2 regions of the Arthrobacter sp. SLBN-122 genome follow, and region 2 is predicted to be linked to the other one. Evidence: predicted binding sites of a transcription regulator. Region 2 holds the regulator's gene; the other holds the start of a gene.

Region 1 (11,365 bases), 1.7 Mb from region 2:
GCTTGCGGTCCTCGGTGGCGTAGGCAATGCCATGCCTGATGGCGTCCGAGACCGTGGCGGTGTTGATTTCCTCGCCGTACTTGTAGACCTTGCCGGACGTGGCGGTGCCGTAGGTGCGGCCGAAGACGCTCATGGCAAGTTCCGTGCGCCCGGCGCCCATCAGTCCGGCAAGTCCCACCACCTCGCCTTTCATGACATGGAGGTTGGCGTTCCTCACCACCATGCGGCTGTGGTCCTGGGGGTGCCGGACAGACCAGTCTTCGATCCGGAGGACCTCTTCGCCGATGTTCGGCTCGCGGTCCGGGTACAGGCTCTCCAGGTCCCGGCCCACCATGCCCCGGATAATCCGTTCCTGGGTGATCTGGCCTTCATCGAGCCGGAGGGTCTCAATGGTCTTGCCGTCGCGGATGATGGTGACGGCGTCGGCCACCTTGCGGATTTCATTGAGTTTGTGGCTGATGATGATGCTGGTGACCCCTTGGCCCTTCAAGTGGAGGATCAGGTCCAGCAGGTGGCCGGAATCCTCATCGTTGAGGGCGGCCGTTGGCTCGTCCAGGATGAGCAGCTTCACTTCCTTGGACAGCGCCTTGGCGATTTCCACGAGCTGCTGCTTGCCCACGCTGATGTGCTGCACGGGGGTGACAGGGTTTTCGTCGAGGCCCACGCGGGCCAGCAGCTTTGCGGCCTCCAGGTTGGTCTTACGCCAGTCCACCCACCCGTTGGTGGCCTGTTCGTTGCCAAGGTAGATGTTCTCGGCGATGGAGAGGAACGGGCTCAGCGCCAGTTCCTGGTGGATGATCACAATGCCCCGCTTCTCGCTGTCCGAGATGCTGGCGAAATTGCAGGGTTCATTTTCGAAGAGGATTTCCCCGTCGAAGGTGTTGTGTGGATAGACGCCGGACAACACTTTCATGAGCGTTGATTTGCCGGCTCCGTTCTCACCGCAGATGGCGTGGACCTCTCCACGGTTCACATCCAGTGTGACGTCCTGCAGCGCTTTCACGCCGGGGAACGTCTTGGTGATTCCTCGCATTTGAAGAATGGGTGTGTTCATCGTCAATTCCCACTGACTGGTCGAAGCTTGGCCTTCCTGCTGGTGCAGGAGGCTGCGGGCGGGGCTGTGGCCGGATGGAGGTCCGGCCACAGCCCGCGGACGTTGACTACTTGACGTCGGAGTCCTTGTAGTAACCCGAGTCGATCAGTTCCTTCTTGTAGTTGTCCTTGGTGATGATCACGGACTTCAGCAGGAATGCCGGGACAACCTTGACCTTGTTGTTGTAGGTCTTGGTGTCGTTGGTTTCAGGTTCCTGGCCTTTGAGGACGGCGTCAACCATCTTGACAGCCTGCGCGCCGAGCTGGCGGGTGTCCTTGAAGATGGTGGAGTACTGCTCGCCGGCGATGATGGACTTCACGGAGCCCTTTTCGGCGTCCTGTCCGGTGACCACCGGCAGGCTTCCCTTGGCGTAGCCGCCGGTGCTGGTGAGGGCGGAGATGATGCCGATCGACAGTCCGTCGTACGGCGAAAGGACGCCGTTCAGCTTGGTGCCCGAGCTGTAGGCGGAGGTGATGATATCCTCCATGCGCTTCTGTGCCACGGGTGCCTGCCAGCGAAGGATGGCCGCCTGCTCAAACTTGGTCTGGCCGCTGGGAACCTTCAGGGTGCCGGCATCCATGTACGGCTTGAGGGTGTCCATGGCACCGGTCCAGAAGAAGTTGGCGTTGTTGTCGTCCGGGCTTCCGGCGAAAAGTTCGATGTTGAAGGGCCCCTTGCCCTCCACCTTCTTGCCGCTCGCATCCACCAGGCCCAGGCCCGTCAGCAGCGAGGTAGCCTGCTGGACGCCCACGGTGTAGTTGTCGAAGGTGGTGTAGTAGTCCACGTTGGCGGTGCCGTTGATCAGGCGGTCGTAGGCAACCACCTTCACGTTCTGCTCCTTGGCCTTTGCCAGGACGTCGGTCAGCGTGGTGCCGTCAATGGCAGCGATGATCAGGGCCTTGGCGCCCTTGGTCAGCATGTTTTCGATCTGCGAGACCTGTGTTGGAATGTCGTCATTGGCGAACTGGAGGTCCGTCTTGTAGCCGAGGTCCTTCAGGGACTTCTCAACGTTGGCGCCGTCGGCAATCCACCGTTCGGATGTCTGGGTGGGCATCGAAATGCCAACCAGCGAGTCGGCCGGCTTCGCCGCGCCGCTGGATTCACTGGTTCCGCCACGGGAGCCACAACCGGTAGCCCCCACGGTCAGGGCGAGGACAAGGGCCACCGCGCCCATGAGTTTTTTGATTCTCACCATTATCTCCTTCCGCGGCAGCATTGCCGCGAAGTGTTGTTGGACGGGGAAGCGGCGACGCTTCCGGTCCTGGCCACATTGTTGATGTGTCGGTTCAATATAGACTGATTTGTGAACGCTAACAAGAGCATCCTCCCAGAATCCCGAAACTCTTTCGACTTCATTGACTTCTGCTTTGTTAGCGTTCACACTTGCTGCAGCACTTAGCTTGACCCTGACCCTACAAAACCCGGTAATGAGGCCCTTGCCTCCCGGATGGAGGCAACCCCATGCCAGATGCGTTGTTCACTTCCAGTTCCGAGCCCCGCCACGACCACTGCGTCATTGGGGTGGACTACGGAACGCTCTCAGGCCGCGCCGTGGTGGTACGCGTCCGCGACGGCAAGGAGCTTGGCAGCGCCGTCCACGAGTATCCCCATGCAGTGGTGACCGGCTCCCTGCCCAAAGACGTGGCGGGCGACGACGGGGCACGGCTTCCCGGGGAATGGGCACTTCAGGTGCCCAACGACTACCGGGACGTCCTGCGCAACGCGGTCCCGGCCGCGGTGGCGGACGCTGGGATCGACCCGGCCGCCGTCGTCGGCATTGCAACCGACTTCACCGCCTGCACCATGGTGCCGGTCAAAGCTGACGGCACGCCCCTGAACGAACTGCCTGGCTATGCCAACCGCCCGCACGCCTATGTAAAGCTCTGGCGGCACCACGCCGCCCAGGGGCAGGCGGACCGGATCAACCGGCTGGCGGCCGAACGGGGCGAAGACTGGCTTCCGCGGTACGGGGGCCTGATCTCCTCCGAGTGGGAATTCGCCAAAGGCCTGCAGCTCCTGGAAGAGGACCCGGACGCCTACGCCGAAATGGACCACTGGGTGGAGGCGGCCGACTGGATCGTCTGGCAGCTGTGCGGCCGTTACGTCCGCAACGCCTGCACGGCCGGCTACAAGGGCATCTACCAGGACGGGCGGTACCCATCGGAGGAGTTCCTGTCCGCCCTGAACCCGGACTTCAAGGACTTTGTCAGCTCCAAACTCGAGCACACCATCGGACGGCTGGGCGACGCCGCCGGCACCCTGACGTCGGAGGCGGCGGCCTGGACCGGCCTTCCGGAGGGCATCGCCGTGGCCGTGGGAAACGTTGACGCCCACGTCACGGCACCGGCTGCGAAGGCAGTGGAGTCCGGCCAGCTGGTGGCCATCATGGGCACCTCCACCTGCCATGTCATGAACGGCACCGAACTGCATGAAGTACCGGGCATGTGCGGGGCTGTTGACGGCGGCATCGTACCCGGGCTGTGGGGTTATGAGGCAGGGCAGTCCGGCGTGGGGGACATCTTCGGCTGGTTCACCAAGTACGGCGTCCCGCCGGAATACCATCAGGCGGCCCGGGAAGCCGGAATGGGTATCCACGAGTACCTCACCGGCCTGGCGTCGCGGCAGGCCATCGGGGAGCACGGCCTGATTGCGCTTGACTGGCACTCGGGCAACCGCTCAGTCCTGGTGGACCACGAGCTGTCCGGCATCGTGGTGGGCCAGACCCTCGCCACCAGGCCCGAGGACACCTACCGGGCCCTGCTTGAAGCCACCGCGTTCGGTACCCGCACCATTGTTGACGCATTCCGTAACGCCGGCGTTCCGGTCAAGGAATTCATCGTGGCCGGCGGCCTGCTGAAGAACAGGCTCCTGATGCAGATTTACGCTGACGCCACCGGCCTGCAGTTGTCCACCATCGGCTCTGAGCAGGGTCCGGCCCTGGGGTCGGCCATCCACGCGGCCGTTGCCGCCGGTGAATACGCGGACATCCGCGAAGCTGCTGCAGCCATGGGCGCCGAACCCGGCGAGGTCTACACCCCGATCCCGGAAAACGTTGCTGCCTACGACGAGCTGTTCCAGGAGTACAAGGCCCTGCACGACTACTTCGGCCGCGGCGGCAATGACGTGATGCACCGGCTTAAGGCCATCCAGCGCAGAGCTGCCCGGACCGTCCTTCCCGGCACCGGCGCCGGTTCTGCAGCCGAAACGGCCGTGGAGGTGTCCGCATGAGCACCGATGCAGGAATCCTGGAGACCATTGCCCGGGTCCGCGAGGAAGTGTGTGCGCTGCATGCCGAGCTGACCCGCTACGAACTGGTGGTATGGACGGCGGGCAACGTCTCGGCCCGCGTGCCGGGCACCGACCTGATGGTCATCAAGCCTTCCGGCGTCTCCTACCAGGACCTGACTCCCGAGCAGATGATCGTCACCGACCTCCACGGCACTCCCGTGCGGGGCACCAACGTCGGTGGCGGCGGCACTGTCGATTGGGGCAATCCGGCGCTGTCGCCGTCGTCGGACACCGCCGCGCACGCCTACGTGTACCGCCACATGCCTGAGGTGGGCGGGGTGGTGCACACGCACTCCACCTACGCCACCGCGTGGGCTGCCCGGGGCGAGGCCATCCCGTGCGTGCTGACCATGATGGGCGATGAGTTCGGCGGCTCCATCCCCGTGGGCCCGTTCGCGCTGATCGGGGACGACTCGATCGGCCACGGCATCGTGGAAACGCTTAAGAACTCCAATTCCCCGGCGGTCCTGATGCAGAACCACGGCCCGTTCACCATCGGCAAGGACGCCCGGTCCGCCGTGAAAGCGGCCGTGATGTGTGAGGAAGTGGCCCGCACCGTCCACATCTCACGGCAGCTCGGTGAACCGCTGCCCATCGACCAGGGCTCCATCGACTCCCTCTACGCCCGCTACCAGAACGTCTACGGCCAGTAACGCCGTCACCCAATAACTTCCAGGAGAATCCATGAGCACCGCAGCAAACACCTCCCTCGACGGCTACGAGGTCTGGTTCCTCACCGGCAGCCAGCACCTGTACGGGGAGGAAGTCCTCAAACAGGTTGCCGCCCAGTCGCAGGAGATCGCCAACCAGCTCAACGCCAGTTCCGCCGTCCCGGTAAAGATCGTCTGGAAGCCGGTCCTCACCGATTCTGACGCCATCCGCCGCACCGCCCTTGAGGCCAACTCGGATGATTCCGTCGTCGGCGTCACCGCCTGGATGCACACGTTCAGCCCGGCCAAGATGTGGATCCAGGGCCTGGACCTGCTGCGCAAGCCCCTGCTGCACCTGCACACCCAGGCCAACCGCGACCTGCCGTGGGCGGACATCGACTTCGACTTCATGAACCTGAACCAGGCCGCGCACGGCGACCGCGAGTTCGGATACATCCAGTCCCGCCTGGGCATCGCCCGGAAGACCGTCGTGGGGCACGTCTCCAACCCCGAGGTGGCACGCCAGGTGGGTTCCTGGCAGCGCGCCGCCGCCGGCTGGGCCGCCGTGCGGACCCTGAAGCTGACCCGCTTCGGAGACAACATGCGCAACGTGGCCGTCACCGAAGGCGACAAGACCGAAGCGGAGCTGCGCTTCGGCGTCGCGGTCAACACCTGGTCCGTCAACGAACTCGCGGACGCCGTGCACGGCGCGGCAGAGTCCGACGTCGACGCCCTGGTGGCCGAATATGAGGACCTTTACGACGTGGTGCCGGAGCTCCGCGCAGGCGCGGACAGGCACGATTCGCTGCGGTACGGCGCCCGGATTGAACTGGGCCTGCGCAGCTTCCTGGAGGGCAACGGCTCTGCCGCGTTCACCACCTCCTTCGAGGACCTCGGTGCCCTGCGCCAGCTTCCGGGCCTGGCGGTGCAGCGTCTCATGGCCGCCGGCTACGGGTTCGGCGCCGAAGGCGACTGGAAGACCGCCATCCTGGTCCGCGCTGCCAAGGTGATGGGCGCAGGCCTGCCCGGCGGCGCCTCCCTCATGGAGGACTACACCTACCACCTGGAACCCGGGTCCGAAAAGATCCTGGGCGCCCACATGCTGGAGGTCTGCCCCTCCCTCACGGCATCCAAGCCCCGCCTGGAAATCCACCCGCTGGGCATCGGCGGCAAGGAGGACCCGGTCCGCCTGGTGTTCGACGCCGACGCCTCCCCGGGCGTCGTCGTCGCCCTGTCCGACATGCGGGACCGTTTCCGCCTGGTGGCCAACGCCGTGGACGTCGTTCCCCTGGACCAGCCGCTGCCCAACCTGCCCGTTGCCCGCGCCCTCTGGGAGCCCAAGCCGGACTTCGCCACCTCCGCCGCCGCCTGGCTCACCGCCGGCGCTGCCCACCACACCGTGCTCTCCACCCAGGTGGGCATGGACGTGTTCGAGGACTTCGCGGAAATTGCCCGGACGGAGCTGCTCACGATTGACGAGGGCACCACCATCCGGCAGTTCAAGAAGGACCTGAACTGGAACGCCGCCTACTACAAACTCGCCGGCGGGATCTGACTCCGTGGCACGGCTGAGCTCCTGGCCCCCGCCAATGGCAAGAACCTCGTGACGCCCGGCAAGCCGGTACGGCTGCCGAGGCTTGAGGACGTGGCGGAGCTGGCCGGGGTCTCACACCAGACGGTGTCACGCGTGGTCAACAGCCACCCCAATGTGAGCGCCGGGACACGGGAAAAGGTGGAAGCGGCCATTGCCCGGCTGGGCTACCGCCGCAACACCGCCGCCCGGAGCCTGGTCACCCGGCGCTCACAGACCATCGGCGTCCTGGGCAGCGAACTTTCACAGTACGGGCCCGCCAATACGATGCTGGGAGTGGAACGCGCTGCGCGGGACGCAGGGTATTTCGTCAGCGTTGCTGCCTTGCGGGAGGTCAGCCGGGACACCATCCTGGACGCCGTCAGGCACTTCCTGGACCAGTCGGTGGACGGCATCGTGGTGATCGTTCCGCACCTTCAGACGCTGGCCGCGCTGGCCGAACTTCCCATCGGCGTGCCGGTGGTGGCCGTGGGACCGGAGGGGAATGACGCAGTTGGCGGCGTCAGGGTGGACCAGCGCCGCGGAGCCGAACTGGCGGTGTGGCACCTGATAGGGCAGGGGCACGTCCGGATCGGTCACGTCGCGGGGCCGCAGGACTGGATTGATGCCGTGGCCCGCGCTGACGGCTGGCGGTCCACCCTGGCGTCGGCCGGGCTCGATGCGGACCTGATGATCGAGGGTGACTGGAGCGCCGGCAGCGGCTATGAAATCGGGCGGCGGATTGCGGCCACCCGCCGGGCCACCGCCATCTTTGTTGGCAACGACCAGATGGCCCTGGGGGTGCTGCGCGCCCTGACAGAGGCCGGCATCAGGGTGCCGCAGGACGTGTCCGTCGTGGGCTTCGATGACCAGCCCGAGGCCGGCTACTTCAGTCCGCCGCTGACGGTGATCCGGCAGGACTTTGAAGAACTGGGCCGGCGGTGCATGCAGATGATGCTTACCGCATTCGATGGCGCAGGCGGACCACGGACGCTGGTGGTGCAGCCGGAACTGGTCCTGCGCAGCAGCACGGCGCCGCCGGCCTGACGAATCCACGTGGACAACCTGCCCGGAAGTCCGGCCGCCAGCTGATTTAATCCGGGGGAGACCGCGCCGAAACGTGGCCACAACAATCGCTGCGTAGGTTTCAGGGCATGATGGCTGACCTGCTCATCCGGCTCCGCGACTGGCTGCTGGATACGTTCACGTACGATTCCGAATCGGCGGCCGCCGGCGCCATGGCTGATGCCACCCGGTGGGGCTGGCTCCCGGCTCTGAGCGGGGTGTCCGCAGGCGCGGACCAGGCCCGGTCCGAGCACGCCCGGTCAGAGCATGCTGAACAGCGGGTGGAAGCGGCATGATGTCTGCTTAGCCACACTATTGCGCCGGTAGCGGGAGAATGCCCTAAACTGCTGCACTGAGGTGCCTGAAATGGCGCTGCGCAGCAACGAAAGTGAACACGTTATGGCTACCGATTACGATGCTCCACGCAAGCAGGAAGAAGAGTCGCCCGCCGACTCTCTCGAGGCCCTCCAGGCGTCACGGAGCGGCAACGCGCAGACCGCTGTCATCGATGTCGAGGAGAACGACACCGCTGAGGGTATCGACCTGCCCGGCGCGGACCTGTCCAACGAGGAACTGACGGTCATTGTGGTTCCCGAACAGTCCGATGAGTTCACCTGCTCGTCGTGCTTCCTGGTCCGCCACCGCTCACAGGTTGCCCGCGAAAAGGACGGCCTGAAGTACTGCCGCGACTGCGAAGGCTGAATTTCTCCTGATCTTTTTTGCCGGCGCCGGCCACCTCCCCGAGGTGGCCGGCGCTGCTTTGTCCCCGGACGCCGTCGTTATCAAAATGCTCACTCGTTTCCCGGACCGAACACTCCTACGCTGGAAGCATCCAATGGCCTTCTTTTCCGGATGGCACCGCAATGAAAAAGTTCTTTATCTGGCTCGCAGCCATCGTTATGGCTGCTGCGCTGGGAATCGTGGTTTCAGCGCCCGCCTCGGCAACAACGCCGTATTGCGGGCTCACGTGGGGTTCGCTGATGAAACAGGACACCAGCATGGGCACCGCGCCCGTCACCAACGTGCGGACGGGACAGCACTACTGCTTCGACCGGCTGGTGGTCGACCTCGGCGGCGGCACGGCCCCCGGTTACACAGTCCGCTACGTTCCGGGCATCGTCCAGGACGGCTCCGGTTTCCCGGTGCCGGTCCGGGGCAATGCAAAGCTGCAGGTGACCATCAATGCCTCGTCCATGGACAGCAACGGCAAGTCCACCTACAATTCGGCCGACGCGGCAGAACTTGCCAACGTGGCTGGCTACCAGACATTCCGCCAGGTAGCTTCCGCCGGTGGGTTCGAGGGCTACACCAGTCTCGGCCTGGGCGTCCGTGCCCGTCTTCCGTTCCGGGTGTTCACCCTGGACGGACCGGGTTCCGGTCACCGCCTGGTGGTGGACGTGGCGCACTTCTGGTGACAAGCCGCCGTCGTAATGCAAAGGTGCCGTGCCCCTGATTGGGGCACGGCACCTTTTTGCGGTGGGACCTACTCCGGGACCACCAGCGCGGGGGTGTCCTGCTTCAGGGTTTCGCCGCGGAAGAAGCCGGGGTGGGTGCGGGACATGACCAGCATGACCACGGCGCCCAGGGCCAGGATGCCGACGCCCAGGATGAACACCAGGCCCACGCCGAAGACCTCGGAACCGCTGCCGAACTCCGGTGCCAGGCTGTCAACGGCGGTTTGGGCGAACACCACGAACAGCCCCACGCCGCCCACGACAGGGCAAACCAGCCGCAGGACCAAGTGGCGCATGCTGTTGAACAGGCTGTGGCGGAAGTACCAGGTGCAGGCCAGCGCGGTGAGGCCGTAGTAGAAGCAAATCATCAGGCCCAGGGCCAGGATGGTGTCATTCAGGACGTTTTCGCTGACCACGTGCATCACTGCGTAGAACCCTGCGGACATCACACCGGCTGCGATGGTGGCGAAGCCCGGGGTGGCGAACTTCCTGCTGATGCGGCTGAACGGTTCCGGCAGGGCGCCGTAGTGCGCCATGGCCAGCAGGCTCCGGGACGGGGACATGAACGTGGACTGGAGGGAGGCCGCTGAGCTGGAGAGCACGGCGAGGGACATCAGGATGGCGAAGGGGCCCATGATGGGGGAGGCCAGGGCCGTGAAGATGTTTTCGTGGTTTTCGGCGTTGTTCAGGCCGTTGCCGGTATCCCCGACGCCGGCGAACATCATGGTGGCGATGCTGACCAGCAGGTAGATGGCCAGGACGATGACGGCGGTCAAGGTGCCGGCCACGCCGGCGGTCTTCTTGCCGTTGGCCGTTTCCTCGTTGACGGTGAGGCAGACGTCCCAGCCCCAGTACACGAAGATCGACAGGGAGATGCCCGCGGCGATCTGGCCGAATGTCTCGATTTTGGTGACGTCGAACCAGTCCCAGCTGAACGGGATTGCCGTTTCGGAGGTGGACCAGTTGGCGAAGGCCATGGCGACGAACAGGCCCAGTACCAGCAGCTGGAAGCCCACCAGGCTGTACTGAACCATCTTGGTGGTGTGCAGGCCGCGATAGCTGACCCAAACGGCCAGCGCCACGAACACGAAGCAGGTGAGGACGTTCAACGCTTTGTTGTCGGCCAGGTCCGCCAGTTCCGGGGAGCCGGTGAGCTGGGACAGGAAGAGGTAGAAGAAGTCGACGGCGACGCCGGCCAGGTTGGAGAGCACAATGATGTTGGCGGCCAGCAGGCCCCACCCGCCCATCCAGCCGATCCAGGGCCCGAATGCTTTGGTCACCCAGGTGAAGGTTGTGCCGCTGTCCGGGGAGTCGGCGTTGAGCTCCCGATATGCGAGCGAGACCAGGATCATGGGGATGAACCCGATCAGGAAGATGACTGGCAGCTGGAGCCCGGCTTCATTGACGGTGGGTCCGAGTGCGCTGGTGAGGGTATAGGCGGGGGCGATGGTTGAAATCCCGAGGACGACGACGGCAAGAAGCCCGAGCTGCCCGCCCTTGAGTCCCTTGGCGCTGACGCCGTCCGCGGAGGGTGCGTGGGCGTGCGGCCCGGGTTTGGCGGTACTGGTGCGGATTATCTCTGTCATGGCACCACTTTCTGGAAGGGGATGAGACGGAAGTCACTATATGAATGGCGTTCATTTAGTATGGGGGTGCGGGTCGTGTGATGCAAGACGCAATATGAATCGCGTTCGTTTATGACTGCCTGCCTGAAATTAGTAAGCTCACTGAGAAATTGCCGCAGGCCCTGCCGCCACGTGGCGGGCGGCTGGTAGCGTCGGCCGTATTGGACCACTTGAGGAGGATGCATGAAAGCTTCACCGACACTGACCAACAACCTGCAGGCTGTCCTGGCGGACCTGATCGAACTCCACGTTCAGGGCAAGCAGGCGCACTGGAACATCGTGGGCACCAACTTCCGCGACCTTCACCTGCAGCTCGACGAAATCGTGGACGCTGCCCGCCAGTTCGCCGACGACACTGCCGAGCGCATGCGTGCCCTGCACGCGCTCCCGGACGGCCGCAGCTCCACGGTTGCCGAAACCACCAGCCTGGCCCAGTTCCCTGACGGGCTGATCAGCACCACGGATGCCATTGAGCGGATCGTTGCCGCCATGGAGGCCGCCGTGGGCACCATGCGCAAAGTGCATGACGAGGTGGATGAGGAGGATCCCACCTCCGCCGACCTCCTCCATGAGTTCATTGCCCGGCTGGAGCAGTTTGCGTGGATGGTGCAGGCTGAGAA
Region 2 (11,365 bases):
ACGGGGGCTGCGCTCGGGTTCTTCGTGGCCCCGCTCCTGGGCAGGGGCGGGGACATCCAGCAGATCTTCACCGTGCTGACGCTGGCCTTCGCGGTGATTGGTTCCGCGCTCTACGTATTCACGGGGATCGCATGCCGGGAACAGGTGGCCGGCAGCGTCCCGAGGATCAGTTGGCGCCAGACCGTGGAGGCGCTCAAGGTCAACTCGCCCCTGGTGGTCCTGTGCCTCAGCTCCGTGCTGTTGGTGACGGGCAACTCCGCCACCGTGGCCGCCCAGTTCTACTACCTGCGTGACGTCCTTGGCCGGGTGGATCTCTTTCCGTTACTGGCGGCAACGCAGGTGGTAATCACCCTGGCCCTGGCCGTCGTGATGCCGCGCCCGGTGGCCCGGTGGGGCAAGAAGGCTGTCTTCACCGTGGGCTGCCTGCTGGGCACCGCAGGCGGGATGGTGGTTTTCCTGGCGCCCGCGGGAGTGCCCTGGCCGGCAGTGGCCGGAATGGTCGTGGCGCAGTTGTCCGCCGCAACGGTCAGCATCCTCACCTGGGCCCTGATCGCGGACACGGTGGAATACGGCGAATGGAAGACGGGTGTCAGGGTCCAGGGCATCAACTATGCGCTCCTGGCGGCAACCCGGAAACTGGGCATGGGCTTCGGCGGCGGGCTGGTGGCCTTCGCGTTGGCGTGGGGCGGGTATTCCTCGTCCCTGGCGGAGCAGGCCGCCCCGGCGGTCATGGCCATCCGGGCCGCCGCCGGACTGCTGCCCGCCGTCCTGGTGCTGGCAGCGGTCGGCATCATGTACTGGTACCGCCTGACTGACCGGAAGCACGCAGAACTGGTGGCCGGACTCCAAAGCCGGCGGTAACGGAATGTGACGGACACTGATTTTGCGCCCGCGGCGGCCTGGGCTTATGGTCTTTTCCATGACTAACCGTTGGTATGCGTATTTTTCGTTGGCTCTGGAGGGGCCCGCGTCTAACTGACACGCATCCAGCATTCCTTCAGAGCCAACAGGGCAGAGATCATTCTCTGCCCTTCGCCGTTTCTCCGGCGGGTTCTGAAATCCGGGCCCGCTTCCCATCTGGAACAGGACCCCGAACATGAGCACCGCAACAGCCGCAGCAACCGCCAGCGACACCACGTCCACCTCCAACCTGCGCGTCAGCGAATTCACTCCGCTGCCCGCTCCGTCCGACCTCCTCGCGGAACTGCCCCTGGACGCCCGGGCGGCCGCCGTCGTCGAACGCGGACGCGACGAAGTGCGCGCCATCATGGACGGCGTGGATGACCGCCTGCTGGTCATCGTTGGCCCTTGCTCCATCCACGACCCCAAAGCCGGCCTGGAATACGCCCGGCGGCTGGTCAGCCAGGCGGAGAAGCACCGGGAAGACCTGCTGATCGTGATGCGGACCTACTTCGAAAAACCGCGCACCACCGTAGGCTGGAAGGGCCTGATCAACGATCCGCGGCTTGACGGCAGCCACGACATGGTCACGGGCCTCCGGACCGCCCGGCAGTTCCTGCAGCAGGTCACCGCGCTGGGCCTGCCCACCGCCACCGAATTCCTGGAACCCATCAGCCCGCAGTACATGGCGGACCTGATCTCCTGGGGTGCCATCGGCGCCCGCACCACGGAAAGCCAGATCCATCGCCAGCTCGCGTCCGGGCTCTCCATGCCCATCGGCTTCAAGAACGGGACCGACGGCGGCCTTCAGGTGGCCATCGACGCCTGCGGTGCCGCGGCGGCTGCCCAGGCCTTCCTGGGGATCGACGGCGACGGCCGGGCGGCGCTGGTGGCAACGGCCGGCAACCCGGACGCCCACGTGATCCTGCGCGGCGGCCGCAAGGGGCCCAACTACTCAGCGGCCGACGTCGAACGCGCCTCTACTGAACTGGCAGGCAAGGGACTGAATCCCCGCCTGATCGTTGATGCAAGCCATGCCAACAGCGGCAAGAGCCACCACCGGCAGGCCGAGGTTGCCTTGGAAATCGGAGCCCAGCTGGAGGAAGGCGGTGCCGCGGCGCGGGCCGTGGCCGGGGTGATGCTGGAAAGCTTCCTGGTGGGCGGCGCGCAGAACCTGGATGTTGCGGATCATGCAGCCGGGCGGTTGGAGCTGGTCTACGGGCAAAGCGTCACGGATGCCTGCATGGACTGGGAGGTTTCCGCGTCCGTTCTTGAACAGCTGGCGGCATCGGCACGGAAGCGGAGGCAGTCAAATTAGGGGGTGAAATAGGGGAAGCACTACTTTCACATCTGCCACAGGAACATCTAGAGTATCTTTTTAGGTGGTTGGTGGATGGCTCAGCATCGGAACACCGCATTGGCACGTACCTGGGGTCACTGTTGTCCATCCGTCAGCAAAGGAAAATAGGGAAATGTCGGCAGAACAGAACTTCTCCAACGCGAAGTTCCTGACCGTGGCTGAAGTAGCCGAGGTCATGCGAGTCTCCAAAATGACTGTTTACCGCCTGGTCCACTCCGGCGAAATGCCGGCAGTGCGCTTCGGCCGCTCCTACCGGGTCCCCGAAAACGCCGTCGAACAGTACCTCAAGGGTGCTGTGGTGGACGGCCACACCGAGACCGCCTGAGGCGGCCTGTCCTGAGCCGCTCCCGATAGGCGGTACCCTGTTAAGGAACGTTTTACGTCATTGTAAGAATCTGTCAGTTGTTCAGTTCGTAGCTCTGTCCACGGACATTCTCCATCAGACAGGTACTGCATCTAGTTTGTAAGGAACTTTCGTGGGTTCAGTTATTAAGAAGCGTCGCAAGCGTATGGCCAAGAAGAAGCACCGCAAGCTGCTTCGCAAGACCCGTCACCAGCGCCGTAACAAGAAGTAGACATACTTCGAACAGCGTGGAAATGCCCGTCGCCTTCCAAGGCGGCGGGCATTTCTGTGTCCCCCGCCCAACCAGGTAGCAGTAAGTGTCGTTCTGAGGGCCCAAAACGACTGTGAGGATTGGGGTGGCTGGTCCGGGACTGGCTGGCAGAGTAGGTGTTGGCCGTTCCGCCCTGTGGTCGTGACTCACAAAACGATTGGCCCCCTTGTGGGTGCCTTTCAATGACTTGTCCGTCCGCTGGGGTGGACGGCCGGCACCTGCCCGGCCCACCTCGGTGACTTGATCAGAAGGTTGCCCGGCCCCTCTAAGGGGGCGTGGCTCGTCACAGTGCTGTTCCGAAGTGACCTCTACCCGGACTGGTACCGGCCGAACGCGGCCTGACCCTATCCGGTCTAGAGGAAGATGCCAGAACCGCTATGTCTATCGTTACGCATTCGCACCCGTTTGTCGTCGGCGTCGATACCCACGCCAAAAACCATGTCTACGCGATCATCACCACCACAACCGGGGAACTGCTTCAAACCCGGGACTTCCCGACCACCAGCGCCGGGATCAACCGCGCCCTGGCCTGGGTGGCACGTCACATCGGAGCTGACCTGGCCACCTTGTGGGTGATCGAGGGAGCCGCGTCCTATGGTGCCCTCCTCGCCGGAGCTGTAGGCGCCGCCGGCTACGACGTCGCCGAAGCACCGAGGATGGATGCCCGGTCCCATCACGGGGTTGGCAAATCCGACCTGTTGGATGCCCACCGGATCGCCGCGGCCGTCCTGCCGTTGGAAACGGATCAGTTGCGCAGGCCACGACTGAACGAAGGTATCCGGGCCGCCTTGCGGGTCCTGGTCACCGCGCGGGAGTCGATGACGACCGAGCGCACCCGGGCCGTGAACGCCCTAACAGCGCTGGCCCGGGTCAACGACCTTGGCCTTGACGCCCGCAAACCCCTCACGGGAACCCAGATCCGTGAAGTCTGCCGCTGGCGCGCCCGTGAAGAACCACTGGCACTGTCGATCGCCCGCTCAGAAGCAGTCCGGCTCGCCAAGCGGATCGGCGAGCTCGACGCGGAGATCAAAACCAACAACGACCGGATCACCGAACTGGTGGAAGTGAGCGAAGCCGCACCTTTGCTCCAGGAAACCGGCTTCGGCCCCGTCACCGCCGCCATCTGCCTCACCGCCTGGTCACACCACGGCCGGGTCCGGTCCGAAGCCGCCTTCGCCTCGCTAGCCGGGGCCAGCCCGATCCCAGCCTCCTCCGGGAACACCGTCCGGCACAGACTCAACCGCGGCGGTGACCGAACCCTGAACAGGGCACTGCACATGGTCGCCCTCAGCAGAATGACGTTCGACACCGAGACCAGCAACTACGTCACCAAACGACAAACCGAAGGACGCACCAAAAGGGAAATCCGCCGCTGCGTGAAACGCTACCTCGCCCGACGTATCTACCGCACCCTCAACGCCGCCACACCCAGCGCCTCCCAGGCTTGACGAACCATAGAAGGGTCACTTAGGGCTACCTAGATGCGGGGGCCGCGGATGCGGGCGAAGCCCTTCCAAAGGCCGTAAACGGCTCCGCCGAAGGTGGCCGCCTTGAGCCCAAAGGTGGCGGCGCGCCTGCCGGCCCGGAAATCGTAAACCGGCCAGTTGTGGTCGCGCGCGTGGCGGCGCAGCTTGGCGTCCGGGTTGATGGCCACCGGGTGGCCCACCAGCGAAAGCAGCGGAACGTCGTTGTAGGAATCGCTGTAGGCCCAGCAGCGCTTCAGGTCCAGGCCTTCCGCGTCCGCGATGGCCTGGACGGCCACGGCCTTGGCCGAGCCGTGCAGGATGTCTCCCACCAGCCTGCCCGTGTACATGCCGTCCGATACCTCGCCCACGGTTCCCAGGGCTCCGGTCAGTCCCAGCCGGGTGGAGATCACAGTGGCCACTTCGATGGGGGTGGCCGTCACCAGCCAGACGCGGCGGCCTACCCTCAGGTGCTGCTCGGCCAGGGCCTTGGCGCCCGGCCAGATCCGCGACGCAATCATTTCGTCGTAAACTTCTTCACCCAGCGCCTTGATGTCGTCCACGCTGATGCCCACTGCCAGGTTCAGGGCGGAGTCGCGGACGGCGTGGACGTCATCCATGTTTTCGCCGCGGGCCACAAACTTGAACTGTTGCCAGGCCATACCAGCCGCCTGCCTCAGGGTGAAGGCTCCGCGCTGGTGCATCTTCCGCGCCACATGGAAGAGGCTGGCGCCACGCATCAAGGTATTGTCCACATCGAAAAACGCCGCCTCGCCCGGCTGCGGCGCAGCAACCGGCCGCGTGACTACGGCGACGTATTTCTCCTCGGGCATGGACTCGAGTCTAGTCAATCCACTGGCCGGCCGCCGTCGGCGTCACCGGCACGCCACGAACGGCGATACCGTTAAGCCATGGCTACACCTCGCGTCGTCCTGGTCACCAAAGCTGACTGCCACCTTTGCGAGGAGGCGCGCGACGCCGTCGCCCGGGTCACTGCCACATTGGGCCTGACGTGGAGCGAAGAGCAAGTGGACAACCAGCCCGACCTGCGTGAGCGTTATGCCGAGGAAATCCCCGTAGTGCTGGTGGACGGCGTGCAGCGCGACTTCTGGAAGATCGACGAGGCCCGCCTGGAACGCGTGCTGCAGCGCGCCATGGCCCAGTAGGGGAGCGGCAGTGACATCAGATGCCCGGATGCCGCGGGTTTTCGATGGCCCGGGTTTTGAAGCCATGAGCGGCAGGGACCTAGAGTGGACTCACAACGCGATGCAAGGGAGGTGCGGGTGACATCCCTGGGTTCAACGCCCCAGCCTGTCCCGGACCTTCCGGATGCCACGGGCCCAATCGCCAAGCAGATACCTCCTGCCGCCGTGGCCCGGCTGACCATTTACCTCCGCGCCCTGAACACCTTGCTGTCCGAGGGCGTGGAGCGCGTTTCCTCCGAGTCCCTGGCAGAAGCCTCAGGCGTCAGTTCCTCAACACTGCGCAAGGACTTGTCGCATGTGGGGTCCTACGGGACCAGGGGTGTTGGCTATGAGGTGCAGTACCTCAGCCGCCACATTGCCGCTGCCCTGGGACTGACCCACGACTGGAAAGTGGCCATAGTGGGCGCCGGCAACCTGGGCAAGGCGCTGGCGCGCTACGGCGGCTTTGAATCGCGGGGGTTCGATGTGGTGGCCATCTTCGACGCCGACCAGATGGTGGTGGGCAACGAGGTGGGATGGCTGCGCGTCAGCGACGTGGCAGACCTTGAAACCGTCCTGCACCGTACGGGGGCCAACATGGTGGTGCTGGCACTTCCTGCCGCGGTGGCCCAGGGGGTGTGCGACCGCGTGGTGGCGGCAGGCGTGCACAGCGTGCTGAGCTTCGCACCAGTGATGCTGCAGGTTCCCGAAGGCGTGAACCTCCGCAAGGTGGACATGGCCACCGAACTCCAGATCCTGGCCTACCACGCGCAACGGGCCCAGACGCCAGGGCAGACGGCCTAGGAATTTAAATCAGGCGGCCCGGGATGCGATGCATCCCGGGCCGCCTGATTTCAGCGCTGGTACCGCTACCGTCCGTACGGATTGCCGAAGCCGCCCGGGTACGGGTTGGCGAACGGCTGCTGCTTCCGGAAGTACGGGGCGGCCCCGGGAAGGTAGAGCAGCACGATGGCCGCGATTCCCAGGAGCGTTCCGATTGTGCCCAGGCTGGGGGGACCGAAGAGGCCCAGCACTGACAGCGCAGCGAACACCGTGCCCAGGATGCGCGCCCAGTTCTTGCCCTTCCGGACAAAGAAGGCCACCAGCAGGTAGAGGGCCACGCCGATGATCGCGAACACCACCAGGGTTCCGGCAATGACTCCCTGGATGTCGTCATAAGTGACTCCGGTGGCGCCGCCGGCCTCCATCTGCTGCTCAAAGGCCTGCCGGTAGGCGGGGTCGTCCAGCTGGCTGAGGCCGGTGAGCATTGCGACGACGAAAATGACGGCTGACGCAATGAGCAGCCAGAAGGAGATGTTCACCAGCTGCGGGATTCCCTTGGCGCCGGCGGGTTGCGGCTGCTCCGAGGGGTACTGGCCATACGGCGACTGCCCGTATTGGGGCGCATTCTGGCCGTAGCCGGGAGCCTGGGGTGCATTCTGCCCATATTGGGAGCCGTACTGGGGAGGGTTCTGCCCATACTGCGGGCCATTCTGGCCGTACTGCGGCGCTGCCGGCGGCTGGGAGCCGTACTGCGGCGTGTTCTGGCCGTACTGCGGGGCATTCTGCCCATACTGCGGCGCGTTCTGGCCGTAGCGGGGCTGCTGGTCTCCGGACTGGTTGCCGGCCTGGTCATGCCCCGGCTGGCCGTTGCCGGAATGGGGGTCCTGGGGCGCGGGTGGCGGGACGGGAGGAGTACTCATGGCGTTCCTTCTGCAGGTTGGGATCCGGGTAGGCTGCCGGGAATCGGTCCTCTGCCTTCCCCCCAGCATGGCTTAAGTCCACCGTACCCCCGGCAGGCGGCGTTGTGGGTGATTCCAACGCTATTGCCGCAGGTGGTTGCCGTTAAGCAGTTGCCGTTAAACAAGGGACCCCGGCGCCAGGCGGGTTGGCCTGGTGCCGGGGTTTGCCCCTGAGGGGGTGAAATTATGCTGCGGGAGCGATGAAGGCGAGTTCCAGGTTGATGGCAACCTTGTCGCTGACCAGCACGCCGCCGGCTTCCAGGACCGCGTTCCAGGTGAGGCCAAAGTCCTTGCGGCTGATGGTGGTCTCGGCGGAGACGCCGGCGCGGGTGTTGCCGAACGGATCAACGGCAACGCCGTTGAATTCGGTTTCCAGGGTCACCGGACGGGTGACACCCTTGATGGTCAGGTCGCCGGTGAGTTCGTAGCTGTTGCCCTTGGCCACCAGGCCGTTGGACACGAAGGAGATCTCGGGGAACTTCTCCACGTCGAAGAAGTCCTCGCCCTTGACGTGGCCGTCGCGGTTGACGTCGCCGGAATCGAAGCTGGCGGTCTGGATGGTGGCGTTGATGGTGGAGTCGGCAACCTCCTGGGCCAGGTCCAGGGTGGCGGCGGCTTCCTTGAACTGGCCGCGGACCTTGCTGATGCCGGCGTGGCGGACCGTGAAGCCGATCTCGCTGTGGGAGTTGTCCAGGGTCCAGGTACCGGTGGTGACGTCTGCGGGAAGTGCCATGATGTTGCTCCTTGTATAGGTATGTGGCGCTGGTTGTTCTACTGTTGAACCTTCATCTGTTGAAGCCTCAACTAACTTGCTGCATCAAGTATAAACATGCATTTGCATGTTTTGTTCCCGGCTCCGGAACATTTCTTCAAAAACTTCAGTTCTACTGTTTGTAGAAAGCATGTGCGGAAGATTTCGGATCGCACGCCATCTTTGAGAAACTGGTAAACATGCCCCAAGCCACTGTCCATCTGCTCCGCCACGGCGAGGTCCATAATCCCGACGGCGTTCTCTATGGGCGGCTTCCCGAATTCCACCTCTCCGAACTGGGGCAGGAGATGGCCCGGACGCTCGCAGAACACTTTCGGCAGCGCGCCGAGCTCGGCGCCCGCATCACCTACCTGGCCGCCTCCCCGCTCGACCGTGCGCAGGAGACTGCGCGGCCGACGTCGGAAGCCCTGCGCCTGCAGATCCACACCGATGAGCGAATCATCGAAGCCGAAAACTACTTCGAGGGCATGAAGGTCACCAAGGCCGAGCTCCGGCGGCCGCGCCACTGGCCGCGCCTGCTCAACCCGCTGCGCCCGTCGTGGGGCGAACCGTACAAGCGGCAGGCCGCGAGGGTGGCCGCCGCTGCACAGGACGCCCGGCTGCGGGCCATCGAACTGGCTGCAGGCGACTTCGGCGCCCGGGGGCCCGAGGCCATCCTGGTGAGCCACCAGCTGCCCATCTGGACGGCCCGGCTGAGTGCCGAAGGCCGGCCCCTGTGGCACGATCCGCGCAAGCGCGAGTGCACCCTGACCTCCGTTACGTCCCTGGTGTTCGACGACGACGGCTCGCTTTTGCGGGTCGAGTACAGCGAACCCGCGGCATCCCTTCTTCCCGGTGCCGCCAGCACCCCTGGAGCCTGACCGTGAGCAGCAACAACCTTCCCTCGCGCCGGAGCATGCTCGCTGCCGGCGGCTTGGCCCTCACCGCACTGACCCTGGGCCTGTCCGGCTGTGCCCAGGAGGATGCGCTGGCCAAGCAGGCCAAGGCGGGCGACAACAAAAACTATGTGGCGGGTGACGGCTCCGTGACCGAGTTCGCCGCGGCGGACCGTAAGGAAGCCGTGCAGATCCAGGGTGCGCTTTTCAACGGCACCGCAGTAACCCCCGCCGACTTCCAGGGCAAGGTCAGCGTCCTGAACTTCTGGTTCGCCGCCTGCGCCCCCTGCCGGGTGGAGGCACCGCTCCTCGAAGAACTGCACCAGGAGTTCAAGGACCAGGGTGTCCAGTTCTTCGGCGTCAACCTCCGGGACGAAAAGCCCACGGCGGAGGCGTTCGAGAAGACCTTCAATCTGACCTACCCGAGCTTTGACGACAAGGACGGCAGCGTCCTGCTGTCTGTGTCCGGCCTGGTGCCGCCCGGCGCCGTGCCCACCACCCTGGTCCTGGACAAGCAGGGACGGGTGGCCTCGCGCGTCCTCGGCGAGATTGAAAAGGGCACCCTGAAGGCCCTCATCAGCGCCGCCGTGGCCGAGTAGGGCGGGACCGTGAACAGCCCCTTTGCTGAAGCCATCCTCAGCGGCTCCATCCTGCTGGCCATTCCGGTGGCACTGCTCGCCGGACTGGTCTCCTTCCTGTCCCCCTGCGTCCTTCCACTGGTTCCCGGCTACCTCGGTTACGTCACGGGCCTGAGCGGCGTGGACCTGCAAAAGCAAAAGCGTGGCCGCATGCTGGCAGGGATCGGGCTGTTCGTCCTCGGCTTCTCGGTGATCTTCGTCCTGCTGGGCGGCGCCTTCGGCCAGCTGGGCACCCTGATCACCGGCAGCCAGAACGCGTGGATCACCCAGCTCCTGGGAGTCCTGGTGATCATCATGGGCATCGTCTTCATGGGCGGCTTCAGCTGGCTCCAGCGGGACGCGAAGATCCATGCCAAACCACCGGCCGGGCTCTGGGGGGCGCCGTTGCTGGGGCTGACCTTCGGCCTGGGCTGGGCGCCGTGCATCGGACCCACGTATTCAGCCGTCCAGCTGCTGAGCCTTTCCGGCGGATCCTCGGCGGCCAAGGGCGCCTTCCTGGCGTTCGTCTACAGCCTGGGGCTGGGCATTCCGTTCCTGTTGATCGCGCTGGCCCTGCGCCGGGGGATGGGCGTCATGGCGTTCTTCCGCAAGCACCGGCTGGCCATCCAGCGGACCGGCGGCGGAATCCTGGTGGTGCTCGGGCTGCTGATGGCCACCGGCGTCTGGGGGACCTGGGTGACAGGGCTGCAGTACTGGTTCCAAACCGACGTGAAGTTGCCGATCTGATGAGCGAGCGTGTGAACGTAAAGAAGAAGCAATCCGACCCCGTTGCGGAAGCAAAGGCCCAGGCCGCCCTTCCGGCCCTGGGGCCCAGGGGCATGCTGCGGTGGGCCTGGACCCAGCTGACCAGCATGCGCACGGCGCTGTTCCTGCTGCTGCTCCTCGCCGTCGCCGCCGTCCCCGGCTCCCTGTTCCCGCAGCGGCCGGCCAACCCGGCCGTGGTGACCCAGTACATCAAGGACCACCCGGACTACGGCAAGCTGCTGGACTCCCTGCAGCTCTATGATGTCTACTCGTCGGCCTGGTTCTCAGCGATCTACCTTCTGTTGTTCATCTCGCTGATCGGCTGCGTGGTGCCGCGCGCCATCGCCCACTACAAAGCCATGCGCTCCCAGCCGCCACGCACGCCGCAGCGCCTCTCCCGGCTGCCGGAATACGGCACCCTGGTGATTCCCGCCGGAGCCGGGATCCCGGCGTCGGACGCCATCAACGGTGCCGCGGGGCTGCTGCGGAAGCGCGGCTACCGGGTTGAGGTCCGGGACGCCGGCGGCAACCGCCCGTCGCTGGGGGCCGAGCGCGGGTTCATGAAGGAAGTGGGCAACCTCGTCTTCCATACCTCGCTGATCGGCGTGCTGGTGGCCGTGGCCGCGGGCGGCCTGTTCGGGTACAGCGGCCAACGCATCCTGGTGGAAGGCGACACCTTCGTGAACACCCTGGTGGGCTACGACCAGTTCAACCCGGGCACCAACTTCCAGTCCAGCCAGCTGCAGCCGTACTCGCTCCAGCTGGACAAGTTCAACATCACGTTCGACCGCGAATCCAGGGGCAAGTTCGGCCAGCCCATCGACTTCGCCGCCACCGTCACCACCAAGGAAAACCCGGACGCCCCGCCCAAGCAGGAAATCCTGAAGGTCAACGATCCCGTGACCCTGGGCGGGACCAGCATCTACCTCACCGGTAACGGCTACGCACCGGTGGTGACCATCCGGGACGGAGCCGGCAACGTGGCCATGCAGGGCCCCGTGGTGGCCAAACTCCAGGGCGATAACTACTACTCCTCCGTGGTCATCAAGGTGCCCGATGCCCAGCCGGACCAG

Evidence for each region. The regulator Rex, encoded in region 2, represses fermentation and respiration genes when NADH is low (regulators of the CRP and FNR family bind a similar motif). The targets are predictions, from matches to a motif close to CTTGTGAANNNNTTCACAAG.
Region 1: araB (ribulokinase) is a predicted target of Rex. The motif match lies at 2,394-2,413, and genes of this name have one in related genera.

What each region holds. Positions count from the first base shown of each region.
Region 1 is NZ_VFMS01000001.1:2,768,392-2,779,756, forward strand. Features, by position in the region: gene mmsA (multiple monosaccharide ABC transporter ATP-binding protein) at 1-1,054, opposite strand, end outside; gene chvE (multiple monosaccharide ABC transporter substrate-binding protein) at 1,161-2,288, opposite strand; gene araB (ribulokinase) at 2,555-4,321, shown strand; gene FBY36_RS12945 (L-ribulose-5-phosphate 4-epimerase) at 4,318-5,034, shown strand; gene araA (L-arabinose isomerase) at 5,066-6,586, shown strand; gene FBY36_RS12955 (LacI family DNA-binding transcriptional regulator) at 6,635-7,648, shown strand; gene FBY36_RS12960 (hypothetical protein) at 7,756-7,962, shown strand; gene FBY36_RS12965 (DUF4193 domain-containing protein) at 8,066-8,368, shown strand; gene FBY36_RS12970 (AMIN-like domain-containing (lipo)protein) at 8,530-9,081, shown strand; gene FBY36_RS12975 (APC family permease) at 9,150-10,706, opposite strand; gene FBY36_RS12980 (Dps family protein) at 10,929-11,365, shown strand, end outside.
Region 2 is NZ_VFMS01000001.1:1,049,553-1,060,917, reverse strand. Features, by position in the region: gene FBY36_RS05045 (glycoside-pentoside-hexuronide (GPH):cation symporter) at 1-861, shown strand, start outside; gene FBY36_RS05040 (3-deoxy-7-phosphoheptulonate synthase) at 1,097-2,218, shown strand; gene FBY36_RS05035 (helix-turn-helix domain-containing protein) at 2,373-2,585, shown strand; gene FBY36_RS05030 (30S ribosomal protein bS22) at 2,737-2,835, shown strand; gene FBY36_RS05025 (IS110 family transposase) at 3,252-4,322, shown strand; gene FBY36_RS05020 (HAD family hydrolase) at 4,352-5,170, opposite strand; gene FBY36_RS05015 (glutaredoxin family protein) at 5,249-5,503, shown strand; gene FBY36_RS05010 (redox-sensing transcriptional repressor Rex) at 5,621-6,325, shown strand; gene FBY36_RS05005 (hypothetical protein) at 6,391-7,224, opposite strand; gene FBY36_RS05000 (YceI family protein) at 7,448-7,996, opposite strand; gene FBY36_RS04995 (histidine phosphatase family protein) at 8,215-8,895, shown strand; gene FBY36_RS04990 (TlpA family protein disulfide reductase) at 8,931-9,509, shown strand; gene FBY36_RS04985 (cytochrome c biogenesis CcdA family protein) at 9,519-10,274, shown strand; gene resB (cytochrome c biogenesis protein ResB) at 10,274-11,365, shown strand, end outside.